3 regions of the Streptomyces thermocarboxydus genome follow, and region 2 is predicted to be linked to each of the others. Evidence: riboswitches for the same ligand, from Rfam matches in the RefSeq annotation. Region 2 holds a riboswitch; each other region holds the start of a gene.

Region 1 (5,449 bases), 3.0 Mb from region 2:
CGCCCGGGTTCTGGAACACGCCGTTCGCGAAGTGCGGGGACCTGCGGATCCGGGCCAGGCGCTCACCGGCCGGCTCCGCGCCGAAGGCCGGCGGCCGCAGGGCGGTCAGCCCCGCCCGGGGGGCGGATGAAGCGGCCACGGTACCTCCAGATGAAATCGCTCGGAGTTTCCATTATGTGCGGCGGCTCCGCGGAAGGGGGCGGTTGTGGAAACGGCCCGCGCCCTCGACTGCCGCCAGGGGGGCTCCGCCCCCGAGCCCCCGATCGCGCAGTTCCCCGCGCCCCCAAGGGCGTGATCCGCCCCGCGCCCTCGAGACGCGCGAGCGCATCGCCCCATCAAGGGCGCGGGAGACTGCGCGACGAGCCACGAAGCGGCCCGCGGAGGCCTGAGGTGTCACGCTTCATGTGGGCCTCAAGACGCGCGACCACTACGCCCCATCAGGGGCGCGGGAAACTGCGCGACGAGCCACGAAGCGGCCCGCGGAGGCCTGAGGCGTCGAGCTTCACGTGGGCCTCAAGACGCGCGACCACTACGCCCCAAAAGGGGCGCGGGGAACCGCGCGACCAGCCACGCGCCCACCCGCACACGCCCCGCGGGCCCAGCCGCCCCGCGCTCCGAGCGGACCGCGCCTCACGCCACCTTCGCGATCCGCGACCGGATGTCCTCCGGGGACAGCGTCCCCTTCGCCGTGATGTGGTCGCCCGACGACTCCCCCCGCAGGCGCCGGCCGATCCACGGCACCAGATACTCCCGCGCCCAGTGGACGTCGTCCCGCCGGATCTCCAGCGTGCCGCGAGGCGGCAGCGGCGGCCACGGCTGCTCCGGGTCCGCGGGCACCTCCAGGCCGAGGGCGAGGCCCGCGCGCAGCGCGACGCGGGTGTGCCCCTCGGGCGAGAGGTGCAGCCGGTCGGCGTCCCACGCCCTGCGGTCCTGCACGCTCCGCAGCGACCACAGGTCGAGCACCGGGCAGCCGTACCGGTCGGCGACGGCCCGCACATGCCCGTTGTACGTCGCGATCTTGCCGCGCAGATGCTTGAGCAGCGGGACGCCCCGGGTGTCGAACCCGGTGGTCACCATGACCGTCCCGGCCGCCGCCGCGAGCCGGGCGACCGCCTTCTCGAAGCGCTCGGCGACCTCGTCCGGGTCGGTGCCCGGGCGCAGGATGTCGTTGCCGCCCGCGCAGAAGGAGACCAGGTCGGGGGCGAGTTCGACGGCCCGGGGGACCTGGTCGGCCACGATCTGGTCCAGCAGCTTGCCGCGCACCGCGAGATTGACGTACCGGAAGTCGCCCTCGGGCCTGCGGTCGGCGAGCAGAACGGCGAGGCGGTCGGCCCAGCCGACGAACGCCCCGTCGGGGCCGGGGTCGCCGACGCCCTCGGTGAAGCTGTCCCCCACCGCCACGTACGACCCGATCACTGTTGCCTTGTCACTCTTCGAATCGTCTGCCACAGCCGGACATGATTCACCTTCGGATGTGACCTACGCGACCGTAGGCGGGGGTTGACGCGCGGTGAGATAAGCCACTTCAAGGTTTGGCCAAGCCAGGAATAGGTACGCCGCGGCGCGGACACGTGCCCTGGACACGGACCGGACACACCTGAGGCCGGGCCCCGTGGATCGGGGACCGGCCTCAGGCGTGCGTGTCAGGAAGGGTGCCGCTCGGGGGTCAGATGGAGACGCCCTTGCCGCGCAGGTACGCGATCGGGTCCACGTCCGAGCCGTAGTTCGGGGTGGTGCGGATCTCGAAGTGCAGGTGCGGGCCGGTCACGTTGCCGGTCGCACCGGAGAGACCGACCTGCTGGCCGGCGGTCACCGTCTGGCCCGCGGAGACGGACAGCGACGACAGGTGGGCGTACTGGGCGTAGTGGCCGTCGTTCAGCTGGATGACGACCTGGTTGCCGTACGCGCCGCCCCAGCCGGCGGAGACGACGGTGCCGGCGCCGACGGCCTTCAGGGGGGTGCCGGTCGGGACGACGAAGTCGGCACCGGTGTGGTAGCCGCTGGACCACATGTTGCCGGCCACCTTGTAGGCGGTGCCGACGCTGCCGCCGGACACCGGGGCGGTGAAGCCGGAGGCGGGGGCGGTCTGGGCGGGCGCCTCGTCGGAGGAGGACTTCTCGGCGGCCTTCTCCGCGGGCTGCTCGGCCGGCTTCTCGGCCTTGGGCGCGGCGGGCTTGGCGGCCTGCGGCGAAGTGGACTGCTTCGGCGTGCTCTTGGCGGCGGCCTTGCCGTCGATCGAGAGCTTCAGACCGGGGTGGATGAGCGACGGGTCGTCACCGACGGCCTCGCGGTTGTCCGCGTAGAGCTGCTTCCAGCCACCGTCGACGTGCTCGGCCTCGGCGATCTTGGCGAGGTAGTCGCCGGCCTTCACGGTGTACGTGCGGGTCTCGCCGTTCTTGTCGGCCTTGGCCTGCTGGCCGGTGACGGACAGCGACTGGACCGAGGCCTCGGGGGCGGACTGCGGCGTCGCGGCGTGGGCGCCGGTGGCGCCGAGGAACGGCAGGGCGAGAGCGGCGCCACCGGTTCCGGCGACGGCGATGGTGCGGGTGAAACGCTGAGCCTTGGTGCGGCGGTGCTTACCCTTCGCGGGCATGTCGAATTCCTCTCCGGCGCCTACGAGGTGAGCTGTCGGGTGCGGACTGGAGATGTCCGGCCGCGTTGCTGCGCGGCTTAACCCCAAGCCTGTTTCCGGGGTCCGGAACAGGCAGTTGTACCTGTGGGTCCCCCGCTCCTGCCGTACGTCGGGTCAGTGTGTGCGGGCTCCGGGCGGCGGCAGGATTAGGCGTCCGTCCGGATCGGTTGGGAACGTAAGCGACCGCGACGCGGCGAAACAAGCGCGGGTTCCCGCGAACCCGCTTTTTCCGTGATCGAAAGGGGGAAATGACGTCACCGTGCGTCGATCCCGTGAACGACGCGCGGGTGAATTCCCTTGTCATGAAAGGGGATTACGTGAACATGGCGACAGCACACGGTCACCGATATGACGATGCTCACGCGCCCCTTCCTCAATTCCCTTTCTATCGGGACACGTTCACCTCAAATACCCCAATCGGACAGACCGCCTCATCTATGACCAATACGGGCGGGACACCCGACGCAATCGCGACATCTCGATCATGGCGAGACCGGCCCGTAATCCGCATCTCAGGAACAAACAAAAAACGACACAACCCAACAGCACCAGGGTGTCCGACAACTCATTGCCCCAGGCAGGCATGTCGTATCGTCGAGTGGTGCCCGTCGACGAGCCGCGGCGACGGCGCGGAGTGGGAGGAGCCGTCCGTGACGCAGGAGATCCCGTCGACCGAGCCCCAGCTGACCGGGGTGCGCAACTTCCGCGACGTGGGCGGGCTGCCCACGATGGACGGCCGGCGGGTGCGGCACGGGGTGCTGTTCCGCAGCGGTCACCTCGCCCACGCCACCGCGGAGGACGCCGCCTTCCTGGCCTCGCTCGGCCTGCACACGGTGTTCGACTTCCGCAACGCGGCCGACCAGAAGCTGGAGGGTCCCGACGTCGCCCTGCCGGGCGTGCGCAACGTCAACCTGCCGCTGAGCGACCCGGCCGACGGCGCGGAGTTCTGGAAGATGGTGCGCGACGGCGACCTGGACCAGCTGCGCGCGATCCTCGCCGACGGCCAGGGCGCCGACCGGATGATCACCTCGTACCGGATGATCATCAAGGAGCGCACCTCCGAGCACTCGCAGGTGCTGCGCGCGCTCGCCGAGGACAGCGTCCCCGCGCTGATGCACTGTGCGGCCGGGAAGGACCGCGCGGGCCTGTCGGTGGCGGTGACGCTGCTCGCCGTGGGTGTGGAGCGGGACGCGATCGTCGAGGACTACCTGAAGTCCAACGCCAAGCACCGCCGCTACAAGGTACGGCGCAGCGGCAGCTCCGCCGAGGCCTACTCCCCCGAGGTCATGGAGCTGCTCAGCCCGCTCTTCGACGCGCGCGAGGAGTATCTGTCGGCCGCCTTCGAGACGGTCGAGGAGACCTGGGGCGGCGTGGACGCCTACCTGGAGCAGGGGCTGGGGCTCACCCCGGCCCACCGGGAGCGGCTGCGCGAGCGCCTGCTCGACTGACACCCGCCCCCGTACGCCGCCCTCGCGGCCGCTACTTCTTCGGCGCGATCTCGAAGAGGAAGTAGATGAAGGCCGCGAAGAGGTGCCCGACCACGATGTAGACGAACAGCCGGATCCACAGGGCCCGGGGGAACTTCTCCTCCATGTCCTTGCCGCTCACAGGGTCTCTCCAGGGGTAGGGCCCAGGCACAGGGTGGCCGTGGGACTTTGCAACAGGGTGTGCACGAACAGCAGCTCGACCCCGTCGGGGTCCTGCGCGGTGATGCGGTGCGGGGTGAGCGAGTCGAAGTGGGCGCTGTCGCCCGGGGACAGCCGGTGCAGGGTGTCCCCGAGGCGCAGCCGCAGCCGTCCCCTGAGGACGTACAGCCACTCCTCGCCGGGGTGGGCACGCACGATGTCTCCCTGGGAGCCGTGCGGCACATGGACCCGCAGCGCCTGCATGCCGCGTCCGGCGGCTCCGGCCTGCCAGTACGTCCAGCCGCCGGCCGCCGTGGGTTCCATGTCGGCGGCACGCACCACGGCGTCCCGGTCCACGGCCGACTCCCCGAGCAGCTCGGAGACGGTCGTACCGTAGATACGGGCGAGGGACAGCAGCATCGGCAGCGAGGGCTGGCGCTGTCCGGTCTCCAGACGGGAGAGATGGGCGGGCGACAGGCCCGCCTGCCGGGCGGCGGCCTCCAGCGTCAGGGAGGCCTGCCGGCGCAGGGCGCGCAGCTGAGGAGCGACCGCGGGCAGGGCCTCGACAGGCTCGTCCCGCGGATCGGTCTCTGAGGAGCTCATGCCTCCATTGAGCACCAGGTCTTACCTCTGGGGCAATTTTCTTACCCCAGAGGCAAAACCGTGCGCGGTCAGCGGTTGGCGACCGCCTGCTTCACCAGGGTCCTGCCGAAGTCCCAGATCAGCCCGCCTTCGTGGGCGTCGTCCATCACCGCGGTGAAGGCGTCCACGAACCGGTTCACGTCCCCCTCGTCGACGATCAGCGGAGGGATCAGTTTGATCACCTCCAGATGGTCACCGGAGACCTGCGTGAGGATGCGGTGCCGCTGGAGCAGCGGGACCACCACCATCTGCGCGAACAGCCCCTTGCGGGCCGCCTGGAGCATGGCCCAGCGTGAGCGCAGCTTCAGCGAGCGGGGCCGGCCGAATTCGATGCCGATCATCAGGCCCCGGCCGCGGACGTCGGCGAGCAGTTCGTAGCGGTCGGTGAGGGCGGCCAGTCGGGTGCGCAGCAGGTCCCCGACGGCCCGCACGTGCGCCTCGATCTGCTCGTCCTCCATGACGGACAGGACCGCGAGGCCCGCCGCCATGGCCTGGGCGTTGGAGCCGAAGCTGGCGGAGTGCACCAGCACCCGGTCCATCGAGGAGAAGA
Region 2 (5,449 bases):
GCCGCATCGCCCGTGAGCTGCACGACGAGGTCGGCCAGTCGCTGACCGCCGTGCTGCTCCAGCTCAAGCGGGCCGCCGACCACGCCCCCGCCGGACTCGGCGACGAGCTGCGGCAGGTGCAGGAGACCACCCGCGCCTCCCTGGAGGAGATCCGGCGGATCGCCCGCCGGCTGCGCCCCGGCGTGCTGGACGAGCTGGGCCTGGCCAGCGCCCTCAAGGCGCTCGCCACCGAGTTCGGCGGGCCCGGGCTGACCGTGCAGCACTGCCTCGACCCCGGCCTGCCCGAGCTGGACCGCGAGTCGGAGCTGGTGCTCTACCGGGTCGCCCAGGAGGGCCTCACCAACGTCGCGCGGCACGCGGGGGCGCGCCGGGCCGAGCTGGCCCTGCGCCGCACGCCCGGCGGGGTCGAGCTGCGGGTCCGCGACGACGGCCGCGGAATCGGCGGCGCCGACGAGGCGCCGGCATCCGCGGCATGCGGGAGCGGGCGCTGCTGGTGGGCGCGAGGCTCGCCGTGCCCGTCCCCGCGCGCTTCCCCGCGCACGCCCTCGTTCCCGTACGGCCCGTGCGCACGTCCGCACCCTCGACCACCCCGGCCGCCGTGCGCCGCTCCGCGCCCGCGCACGCGCCGCCCCCGTGACCGACGCCCCCCGACCGGAAACGCTGAACCATGACCGACGCCTCCCCCACCCGCATCCTCCTCGCCGACGACCACGCGCTGGTCCGCCGGGGGGTCCGTCTCATCCTGGACGGCGAACCGGACCTGACCGTGGTGGCGGAGGCCGCCGACGGCGCCGAAGCCCTCGAACTGGCCCGTGAGCACCGCCCCGACCTGGCCATCCTCGACATCGCCATGCCGCGCCTGACCGGTCTGCAGGCGGCCCGTGAGCTCTCCCGCACCCTGCCGGAAACCCGGATCCTCGTGCTGACCATGTACGACAACGAGCAGTTCTTCTTCGAGGCGCTGGCCGCCGGAGCCTCCGGCTACGTCCTCAAGTCGGTCGCCGACCAGGACCTCGTGCAGGCCTGCCACGCCACCATGCGGGGCGAGCCGTTCCTCTACCCGGGGGCGGTCAACGCCCTCATCCACAACTACCTCGACCTCGCGCGGGAGGGCCGGACCCTGCCCCCGAAGGCGATCACCGACCGCGAGGAGCAGATCCTCAAGCTCGTCGCCGAGGGCCACACCTCGCAGCAGATCGCGGACATGCTGGTGATCAGCCCCAAGACGGTGGAGCGGCACCGCGCCAACCTGCTCGCCAAGCTGGGCCTGAAGGACCGCCTGGAGCTCACCCGGTACGCGATCCGGGTCGGCCTGATCGAGCCCTGACCTCCGCGCCCGGCCGCACGGGTTGCCAGACTGGAGACGGACCGCGCAGCGGTCCCGCCGCCGCCCGCACCCGGGAGAGCCCGCCGATGCCGTACCCGTACGTCCTGCTGTCCGCCGCCGTCTCCCTCGACGGCTACCTGGACGACACCGGCCCCGAGCGGCTGCTGCTGTCGAGCCCGGCCGACTTCGACCGGGTCGACGAGGTACGGGCGTCCGTGGACGCCATCCTGGTCGGCGCCGGCACGATCCGCGCCGACAACCCCCGGCTGCTGGTCAACTCGCCCGAGCGCCGCGCCGCCCGGGTCGCCGACGGGCTGCCGGAGTACCCGCTGAAGGTCACGGTGAGCGGCTCAGGGGATCTCGACCCGACGGCCCGCTTCTGGCACACGGGTGGCGAGAAGGTGCTCTACACCACGGACAAGGGCGCCGAACGGGCCCGCGCCCTGGGCATCGCCGCCGACGTCGTGCCGCTCGGCGACGCCCTGGACTGGCGGCGGCTCCTGGAGCACCTGCACGACGTGCGCGGGGTGCGGCGGCTGATGGTGGAGGGCGGCGGGCGGATCCACACGCAGCTGATGACCGAGGGCCTCGCCGACGAGCTCCAGCTCGTCCTCGCCCCGCTGTTCGTCGGCGACCCCGACGCCCCCCGCCTGTTCGGCCCCGGCGCCTACCAGGGCGGGCGGCTGCGCCTGCTCGAGACCCGGCCGATCGGCGACGTCGTCCTGATGCGCTACGAGCCCACCGCGCCCGGCACTGGCGCCCTGCCGTCCGCCGCCGACCGCCACTGGCTCGCCCTCGCCTGCGAGCTGGCCGCGCAATGCCCGCCCTCCGAGACCGCGTTCAGCGTCGGCGCGGTCGTGGTCGCCGCCGACGGCACCGAGCTGGCGCGGGGCCACTCCCGGGAGGGTGAGGACCCCGTGGTGCACGCGGAGGAGGCCGCGCTCGCCAAGGCCGACCCCACCGACCCGCGGCTGGCGGGCGCCACCGTCTACTCAAGCCTGGAGCCGTGCGCCCGCCGCGCGTCCCGGCCGGCGCCCTGCGCGCGGCTGATCCTGGACGCGGGGGTGCGCCGGGTGGTCACCGCCTGGCGGGAGCCGGACACCTTCGTGACGGACGCCGACGGCAGCGCCGTACTGGCCGAGGGGGGCGCCACGGTGGTGGTGCTGCCGGAGTTCGAGCAGCGCGCGAAGGCGCCGAACGCGCATCTGCTGGGCGGCTGAACGCACCCACCGGGAAGGGATGTGCGGAGCACCCCGCGGATGCCGTACACTTGTGTTTACCGACGCGGGGTGGAGCAGCTCGGTAGCTCGCTGGGCTCATAACCCAGAGGTCGCAGGTTCAAATCCTGTCCCCGCTACTGAAGGCCGAGGGCCGGAATCCGAAAGGGTTCCGGCCCTCGGTGTTTCCCCCTGACGGCACCCTCTCCCTTACTTCTCACGCAGAGTGAGTGAACGGCGCCGCAGCGCATAACAACTGACACACCGTCAGGTTCGACGGGCCGTCAGAGGCCCGGTCAACTCGCCCGTTTTCGCCCGCTGATGGCGCTTAAGTCCGTGCGGAAATCGTTAACGATCAAGAGGAACGGCTTGGAATCCGGCCCCCGCGTCTATTAACGTTCGATAACGCAGCGCGGTCGTCCCAGCCGTCACAGAAGTCGGCTCCGTGCGCACGCGCCGAATCCCGCAAGGGAACCGGGGAACCACCACCATGGGGTGAATCGGGCGGATACCGCCGTGGAAACACGGTTCGTATACGCGCGTAGGAGACCTTCCCGCTCCGAACCCGTCAGCTAACCCGGTAGGCGAAGACGGAAGGAAAGGAGCGCGCCCACGTGGCGTCCAACCCGCCTGCCCCCGAGGCCCCGTTCAAGCCGAGCGACACCTTCGTCTACGGCGCCCCCGGCGCCGAAGAGGGCCCCTTCGAGGAGTGGAACCCCACTGCGGAGTCCGTCCGGCCCGTGCGTGGCCGGCACCGCGTCGCCAAGCAGCGCGGAGGCGGACTCGCCCGCAGCTCCACCGTCCTGGGCGTCGGCGTCATAGCCGCCGTCGGCGCCGGCGGCATGGCCAGCGCCCAGACCGGCAAGCCGCCCGTCTCCATCTCCCTGCCCGACCTGCCCAACGTGGGTTCCCTCATCTCCGACGAGGAAACACCGAAGGGCTCCAGCACCCCCCTCAGCGACATCGGCAGGATGGCCGCCGCCGACACGGGCACCGAGGAGGGCGCCGCCGACGCCGGCGAGGCGCTGCGCGCCCGCATCATGGCCCAGGTCGAGCAGCAGCAGGGCCAGGCGCAGAGCAAGGCGCAGGCCGCCGCCCTCGCCGCCGCCGAGAAGGAGGCCGCCGAGGCCGCCGCCAAGGCGGAGAAGGAGGCCAAGGAGAAGGCCGAGGCCGCCAGGAAGAAGGCGGAGGAGGAGGCCGCGAAGAAGGCCGAGGCCGAGCGCCTCGCCGAGCTGGCCAAGCAGTACGCGCTGCCGACCTCCTCGTACACCATCACCTCCACCTTCGGTGAGGCCGGCGCCTACTGGTCCTCCGGCCACCACACCGGCCTCGACTTCGCCGCCCCCACCGGCACCCTGATCAAGGCGGTCCACACCGGCACGATCACCTCCGCCGGGTGGGACGGCTCGTACGGCTACAAGACGGTGCTGACCCTCGACGACGGCACCGAGATCTGGTACGCCCACCAGTCGTCGATCAACGTCAGCGTCGGCCAGAAGGTCAACACCGGGGACGTGATCGGCCGCGTCGGCGCGACCGGCAACGTCACCGGCGCCCACCTGCACCTCGAGGTCCACACCGGCTCCGGCGGCATCGACCCGGCCGCCTGGCTGGCGGGCAAGGGCCTCTCCATCTGAACCACTCCGGCGGCCGCGTACCGGCCGCCGACGCCGTGAACGCCGGCAGCCCCGACGACGACCCCCCGACGTCAGGGCTGCCGGTTCCGCATGTCCGGGGGTTCTTGCCTCAGCGCCGGTAGGGGTTCTCCCCGTACGCCGGATACGGCGGCTGCGCCGGCCACGCGGCGGGCATGGGCCCGTACGCCCAGCCCGCGCCGTACGGCACCGGGGGCGCCGTGAGCCGGGCCGCGTGCTCAAGGGCCGGGCGGGCCGCCCCGCGCCGGTGCCACAGCTCCAGCAGCAGCTCACGCTCCCGCGTCACGAAGTCCGCCCCCGCCTTCCCCGCGCGGCCCCGGTGGCGCAGGAACGCCAGCTGGGTCGCGTACGCCTCGTACTGGGCGACCGTGCGGGCAGCGGGCTTCCCTCCGTGCTCGCGGGCGAACTTCCGGGCGAGACGCCGCGCCCGCATCGAGCCCAGCGCGAACGGCTCCGCCGGACGCAGCCAGCCCGCCACCGCGTAGGCGGGCAGCTCCGTGCGCACGGTCCGCAGCTCCCGCTGCCGCGTCCACACCACCAGCCAGGTCAGCAGCCCGAACGTCGGCACCATGAACGCCCCGTACACCGCGATGAAGCCGAACTGGCCGAGCGTGGCGGAGCCGTTCCACAGGGCGTGCATGCCCATCGCGAGCAGCAGCCCGGCGAGGGGGAGGAGCACGCGCCGCACCCGCTGCCGGTCGGCGGCCAGCGCGGCCGCGCCGAAGCCGATGCCGGTGAGCACGGTGAACAGGGGGTGCGCGAAGGGCGACATGACGATGCGGACGAAGAAGGTCGCCGCGGTGACCGAGGCGATGCCGCTGCCGCCGGTGAGCTGGTCGGTGCCGAAGGCGTTGCCCAGGTAGAGGACGTTCTCGGTGAACGCGAAACCGGTCGCGGTGAACCCGGCGGCCACCACGCCGTCGAGGATCCCGTGGAAGTCGCGTCTGCGGAACAGGAAGAGCAGCAGCACCGCCGCCGCCTTCGCAGTCTCCTCCACGACCGGCGCTATGACCGTCGCGCCCAGGGTGTCGGCGCCGGCCGGGTCGGCGGTGGTCGTCGCTATCCACCGGGTGGCGAAGCTGTTCGCCACGATCGCGATCAGTGCCGCCGCGCACGCGCCCCAGGCGAAGGCGAACAGCAGGTTCCGCCAGGGGCCCGGCTCCACCCGGCCCAGCCAGCGGAAAGCCGCGAGCAGCAGCGGCACCGGCAGCACGGCAAGCCCCAGACCGACCAGGAAGCCCTGCGTACCG
Region 3 (5,449 bases), 2.0 Mb from region 2:
GGGCAGCACCTCGGCGGCGAACCGGCGGATGCCCCGCTCCCGGGCGACCGCGGCGATGTGCTCCAGGAGGGCGGAGGCGACGCCCCGGCCCTGGTGGGCGTCCTGCACCAGGAACGCGACCTCGGCCTCGTCGGCCTCCTCGCCGGTCGCGGGCCGCCCGCCCGCGCCGATGCGGTCGTAGCGCACGGTGCCGATGAAGTCGTCGCCGACGGTCGCCGCGAGCCCGACGCGGTCCACGAAGTCGTGGTGGGTGAAGCGGTGCACGTCCTTGGCCGACAGCCGCGGGTAGGGCGCGAAGAAGCGGTAGTACTTCGACTCGTCGGACACCTGCTCGTAGAAGCTGACCAGCCGCTCCGCGTCGTCCGCGGTGATGGGACGGATGCGCGCGGTGCCGCCGTCGCGCAGCACCACGTCGGCCTCCCAGTGGGCGGGGTACTCGTGGCGGTCCGACGAGGTCTGCATGGGCCCCAGAGTACGGCTCGCGTCCGACGGCGGCGCGAGGCAGTCTGTGGTGACGACCGCCGGGCCGAGGCCGCGGCCCGGGGGTCGTCGGGCCGTCCCGGACGCCGCTCCGGGCACGCGCCACGATATGGAAGACTGGTCTAGACAACCCTGAACAGCGAAGGGCAGCAACACATGGCTGAGCGCCGCGTCAACGTCGGCTGGGCCGAGGGTCTCCACGCCCGCCCCGCCTCCATCTTCGTCCGAGCCGCCACGGCCGCAGGCGTCCCGGTGACGATCGCCAAGGCCGGGGGCACCCCCGTCAACGCGGCCTCGATGCTGGCCGTCCTGGGCCTGGGCGCGCAGGGCGGTGAGGAGATCGTCCTCGCCTCCGACGCCGAGGGCGCGGACGCCGCCCTGGACCGTCTGGCGAAACTGGTCGCCGAGGGTCTCGAGGAACTCCCCGAGACCGTCTGACCACGAATTCCGCACGCGAGTGCCGTGCGACACGGAAAGGCCCGCCCGGACCACCGGGCGGGCCTTTCTCATTCCCATTTCCGGGCAGCAGAAAAAGCCCCCGCGATTTCCGCCCTCTTTGTATACGGGACTCGTGTTAATGGCGCAGGCCCGTCATGTTTACGGGATGTTGCGAGTTCCTCACACGGTCCGTGCGGACGGCGCGTTCGGCTCCGGAGCCGAACCGCAGCCGGTGTCCGGCGTTCGCCTGCTCGGTGTGCAGGGCCGTGAGGGTCCGGGCGCGCTCGCCGTCGCCGCGTGCCACGGCGTCCACGATGGCGCCGTGCTCCGCCCAGTACGCGACCGGGTCGGGCGGCCCGTCCACCGCGTACATCCAGGCGATCTTGTGCCTGAGCTGGGTCAGCATCGACGTCAGCGCCGGGCTGCCGGAGGCCTGGGCGAGCGTCTCGTGGAACCAGCCGCCCAGCGAGCGCAGGTCGTCGCTGTTGCCCTGACGTGCGCGTTCCTGCCCCAGCCTGACCAGGCCGCGCAGCACCCTGAGATGGGCGTCGGTGCGCCGCTGGGCCGCCCGGGAGGCGCCGAGCGGCTCCAGGAGCTGGCGCATCTCCAGGAGGTCGGCGGCCTCCTGCTCGGTGGGCTCCGCGACGCACGCGCCCGCGTGTCGCCGGGTCACCACGAACCCCTCGGCCTCCAGGGTGCGCAGCGCCTCGCGGACGGGGACCCGGGAGACCCCGTAGCGGCGGGCGAGCAGTTCCTCGGTGAGCCGGCCCCCGCGCTCGTAGACACCGGCGACGATGTCGTCCCGGATCGCCGTGCACACCGAGTGCGCGGGAATACGCATGACCGACCTCCGGCTTAATCCCCGTGAAACGTCGACGATTGACGTCCGTTCGTGACTCTATTGCAACCGGAGACAATTTCCGACGGCGGACCGGAATCCATACATAATTTTTGGACAGGCGGCGCATGGGCGGACGGGTTCGAAAACGGCGAAAGCCCCGGCTCGCGGGAGCCGGGGCTTGAGGGCGGGTCGGTTACGCCGCGGGGAGGGCGCGACGACGCCTCAGATGTTCACGCCGTGCGACCGGAGGTAGGCGACCGGGTCGAGGTCGGAGCCGTACTCGGGGGACATGCGCGCCTCGAAGTGCAGGTGGGCGCCAGTGACGTTGCCGGTGGCGCCGGACAGGCCGATCTGCTCACCGGCGGCGACCTCCTGGCCCACCGACACCCCGATCGACGACAGGTGCCCGTACTGGGTGTACGTGCCGTCGTGCATCTTGATGACGACCTGGTTGCCGTACGCGCCGCCCCAGCCGGCCTCGACGACCGTGCCGACGCCGACGGAGTGGACGGGCGTGCCGCTCGCGGCGTGGAAGTCGATCCCGGTGTGGCTGCCGGACGACCAGATGGCGCCGCCGCTCTGGTAGCCGGTCGACACGTAGGAGCCGGGGATCGGGGAGACGAAGGTGTTGAGGCGCTTGCGCTCCGCCTCACGCGCGGCGCGCTCCTTCTCGGCGCGGGCCTTCTCCGCCTCCTCGACGGCGCGCTCGCGGGCCGCCTCCTCGGCGGCCTTGCGCGCGGCCTCCTGGGCCGCCACGCGGGCGGCCTCGTGCTGGGCTGCGGCCTGGGCGTCGATGCGGTCGGCGACCACGTCGCCGAGGGTCACGACAGGGGTGAGGCCGGTCTGGGCGGCGGCCGGTTCGGCGGCGAGCGCGGGGGCCGCGAAGGAGCCGACGACGCCGGTGCCCGCGAGGGCCGCGACGCCCGCGGCGCGGGCGGTGCCGCGCTGGACGCGGCTGGGACGACGGTGCTTCCCGGTGGCGCGGGTGAACGCCATGTACAAGCTGGTCCTTTCCTTCCCTCTCGCCTACCGGGTTAGCTGACGGGTTCGGAGCAGGAAGGTCTCCTACGGACACCCTCGCGACACGCGCGGGCGTCCGATTCACCCCAGGGACTACGTGTGGGTCCCCGGCTCCCCTGGCTCGCGCCGTACGGGGACTCGGCGATGACTGTCCGGTGCCGCGGATGCGGCGCACTGCCCGACGAACAGCCCGCACGAAGCTAAGCGGGACATCTCGCAATCCCCAAACGAATCCATGGTTTTGTAGCGCATCCCACAGGGCAGACAGGCAACCTCCGCCCCAATTCGGGCATAAGGGAGCCCCGGTGACGTTCCCGCCGCCGGGGCTCCCGCGCGCGTGCGTTCCGCCGCGCCTACTCGGCCGTGACGACCGTGACTTCGCCGATCCCGAGCGCCTCCACGGGCTCCTTGATCTGCGCCGCGTCACCGACGAGCACGGTCACCAGACGGTCCACCGGGAAGGCGTTCACGACGGCCGCCGTGGCCTCCACCGTGCCGGTCGCGGCCAACTGCCGGTACAGGTCGGCCTGGTAGTGGTCCGGCAGGTGCTGCTCGACCTGGTCGGCCAGGGTGCCCGCGACGGCCGCGGCCGTCTCGTACTTGAGCGGCGCCACGCCCACCAGGTTCTGCACGGCGACTTCCCGCTCGTCGTCCGTGAGGCCCTCGGCGGCCAGCGTGCGCAGCACGGTCCACAGGTCGTCCAGTGCCGGGCCCGTGTTGGGGGTGTCGACCGAGCCGCTAATGGCCAGCAGCGACGCGCCCGTGCCGTCGGGGGCCGAGCGCAGCACCTGGCCGAACGCCCGTACGCCGTAGGTGTATCCCTTCTCCTCGCGCAGGACGCGGTCCAGGCGCGAGGTGAGGGTGCCGCCGAGGCAGTACGTGCCGAGCACCTGCGCGGGCCACACGCGGTCGTGCCGGTCCGGGCCGGTACGGCCGATCAGCAGCTGCGTCTGCACGGCGCCGGGGCGGTCCACGATGACCACGCGGCCGGTGTCGTCCGCGACGACCGGCGGGACGGGCCGCGGCTGCGCCTGGGAGCCCGTCCAGGCGCCCAGGGTGTCGGCGAGCAGCGCGTCCAGGTCGACGCCGGTGAGGTCGCCGACCACCACGGCGGTCGCCGTGGCCGGGCGGACGTGCTTCTCGTAGAAGCCGCGCACGGCCGCGGAGTCGATGCGCTCGACGGTCTCCTCGGTGCCCTGGCGCGGGCGCGACATGCGCGCGCTCGCCGGGAACAGCTCCCTGGAGAGCTCCTTCGCGGCGCGGCGGGACGGGTTCGCCAGCTCGTGCGGGATCTCGTCGAGGCGGTTGCGGACCAGGCGTTCGATCTCGCTGTCGGCGAAGGCGGGCGCGCGCAGGGCGTCGGCGACCAGGCCGAGCCCCTTGGCGAGCCGCGAGGCCGGCACTTCCAGGCTGAGGCGGACGCCGGGGTGGTCGGCGTGCGCGTCGAGGGTGGCGCCGCAGCGCTCCAGCTCGGCGGCGAACTCCTCGGCGGAGTGCTTGTCGGTGCCCTCGGAGAAGGCCCGCGCCATGATCGTGGCGACGCCGTCCAGGCCCTCCGGCTCCGCGTCCAGAGGCGCGTCGAGGATCACCTCGACGGCGACGACCTGCTGGCCCGGGCGGTGGCAGCGCAGCACGGTCAGGCCGTTGTCGAGGGAGCCGCGCTCGGGGGCCGGGAAGGCCCAGGGCTTGGCCTCGCCCGCCTGCGGCCGGGGGTGGAACTCCATCGTGGCGAGCTCGGTCACTTCGACGTCTCCTCGTTCTCGTCGGCGGCGGCCGCGGCGGCTTCGGTGGCTTCGGCGGCTGCGTCACCAGCCGCCGGGGCGACGGGCTCGTAGACGAGCACCGCGCGGTTGTCGGGCCGCAGGCGCGCCTTGGCGACCTCCTGGACCTCCTCGGCCGTCACCTCCAGGACCCGGCTCACGGCGGTCAGGGCGAGCTGCGGGTCGCCGAACAGCACGGCGTAGCGGCACAGTTCGTCGGCGCGCCCGGCGACCGTGCCGAGCCGGTCGAGCCACTCGCGCTCCAGCTGGGCCTGGGCGCGCTCCATCTCCTCGGCACTGGGGCCCTCCTCGGCGAACCGGGCGAGCTCCTCGTCGATGGCGGCCTCGATCACCGGCACCTCGACATCGCCGGACGTCTTCACGTCCAGCCAGCCCAGGGACGGCGCCCCGGCCAGCCGCAGCAGGCCGAACCCGGCCGCGACGGCCGTACGGTCGCGCCGCACCAGGCGGTTGTAGATCCGCGAGGACTCGCCGCCGCCGAGGACGGTGAGCGCCAGGTCGGCCGCGTCGCACGCGCGCGTGCCGTCCTCCGGGAGCCGGTAGGCGGCCATCAGCGCCCGCGCCGGGACCTCCTCCTCGACGACCTCGCGCAGCTCCTCGCCGATCACGTCGGGCAGCGAGCCGTCGCGCGGGGCGGGCTTGCCGTCGTGCGAGGGGATGGAGCCGAAGTACTTCTCGATCCAGGCGAGCGTCTGCTCGGGGTCGATGTCGCCGACCACGGACAGCACCGCGTTGTTCGGCGCGTAGTACGTACGGAAGAACTGGCGGGCGTCCTCCAGGGTCGCCGCGTCCAGGTCGGCCATCGACCCGATCGGGGTGTGGTGGTACGGGTGGCCCTCCGGGTAGGCGAGGGCGGTCAGCTTCTCGAAGGCGGTGCCGTAGGGAACGT

What was found. A riboswitch is a leader RNA that binds a small molecule or an ion and turns the genes downstream of it on or off. The one in region 2 is predicted to bind cyclic di-AMP.
Region 1: linked by a shared signal. The riboswitch ahead of AY578_RS28925 (M23 family metallopeptidase) and the one ahead of AY578_RS15380 (M23 family metallopeptidase) in region 2 are both predicted to bind cyclic di-AMP.
Region 3: linked by a shared signal. The riboswitch ahead of AY578_RS24880 (M23 family metallopeptidase) and the one ahead of AY578_RS15380 (M23 family metallopeptidase) in region 2 are both predicted to bind cyclic di-AMP.

The regions. Positions count from the first base shown of each region.
Region 1 covers NZ_CP058273.1:6,342,969-6,348,417, reverse strand. Annotated here, with positions in the region: gene AY578_RS28935 (MBL fold metallo-hydrolase) at 1-139, opposite strand, end outside; gene AY578_RS28930 (SGNH/GDSL hydrolase family protein) at 631-1,416, opposite strand; gene AY578_RS28925 (M23 family metallopeptidase) at 1,667-2,593, opposite strand; cyclic di-AMP (ydaO/yuaA leader) riboswitch at 2,598-2,762, opposite strand; gene AY578_RS28920 (tyrosine-protein phosphatase) at 3,283-4,080, shown strand; gene AY578_RS28915 (DUF6126 family protein) at 4,112-4,240, opposite strand; gene AY578_RS28910 (helix-turn-helix domain-containing protein) at 4,237-4,860, opposite strand; gene AY578_RS28905 (aspartate aminotransferase family protein) at 4,929-5,449, opposite strand, start outside.
Region 2 covers NZ_CP058273.1:3,347,087-3,352,535, reverse strand. Annotated here, with positions in the region: partial or broken gene AY578_RS15400 (HAMP domain-containing sensor histidine kinase) at 1-637, shown strand, start outside; gene AY578_RS15395 (response regulator) at 668-1,327, shown strand; gene AY578_RS15390 (dihydrofolate reductase family protein) at 1,414-2,547, shown strand; tRNA gene AY578_RS15385 (tRNA-Met) at 2,611-2,684, shown strand; cyclic di-AMP (ydaO/yuaA leader) riboswitch at 2,989-3,146, shown strand; gene AY578_RS15380 (M23 family metallopeptidase) at 3,159-4,181, shown strand; gene AY578_RS15375 (PrsW family intramembrane metalloprotease) at 4,291-5,449, opposite strand, start outside.
Region 3 covers NZ_CP058273.1:5,388,926-5,394,374, reverse strand. Annotated here, with positions in the region: gene AY578_RS24895 (bifunctional acetate--CoA ligase family protein/GNAT family N-acetyltransferase) at 1-462, opposite strand, end outside; gene AY578_RS24890 (HPr family phosphocarrier protein) at 637-918, shown strand; gene AY578_RS24885 (GntR family transcriptional regulator) at 1,055-1,759, opposite strand; gene AY578_RS24880 (M23 family metallopeptidase) at 1,982-2,755, opposite strand; cyclic di-AMP (ydaO/yuaA leader) riboswitch at 2,768-2,933, opposite strand; gene AY578_RS24875 (M16 family metallopeptidase) at 3,133-4,521, opposite strand; gene AY578_RS24870 (M16 family metallopeptidase) at 4,518-5,449, opposite strand, start outside.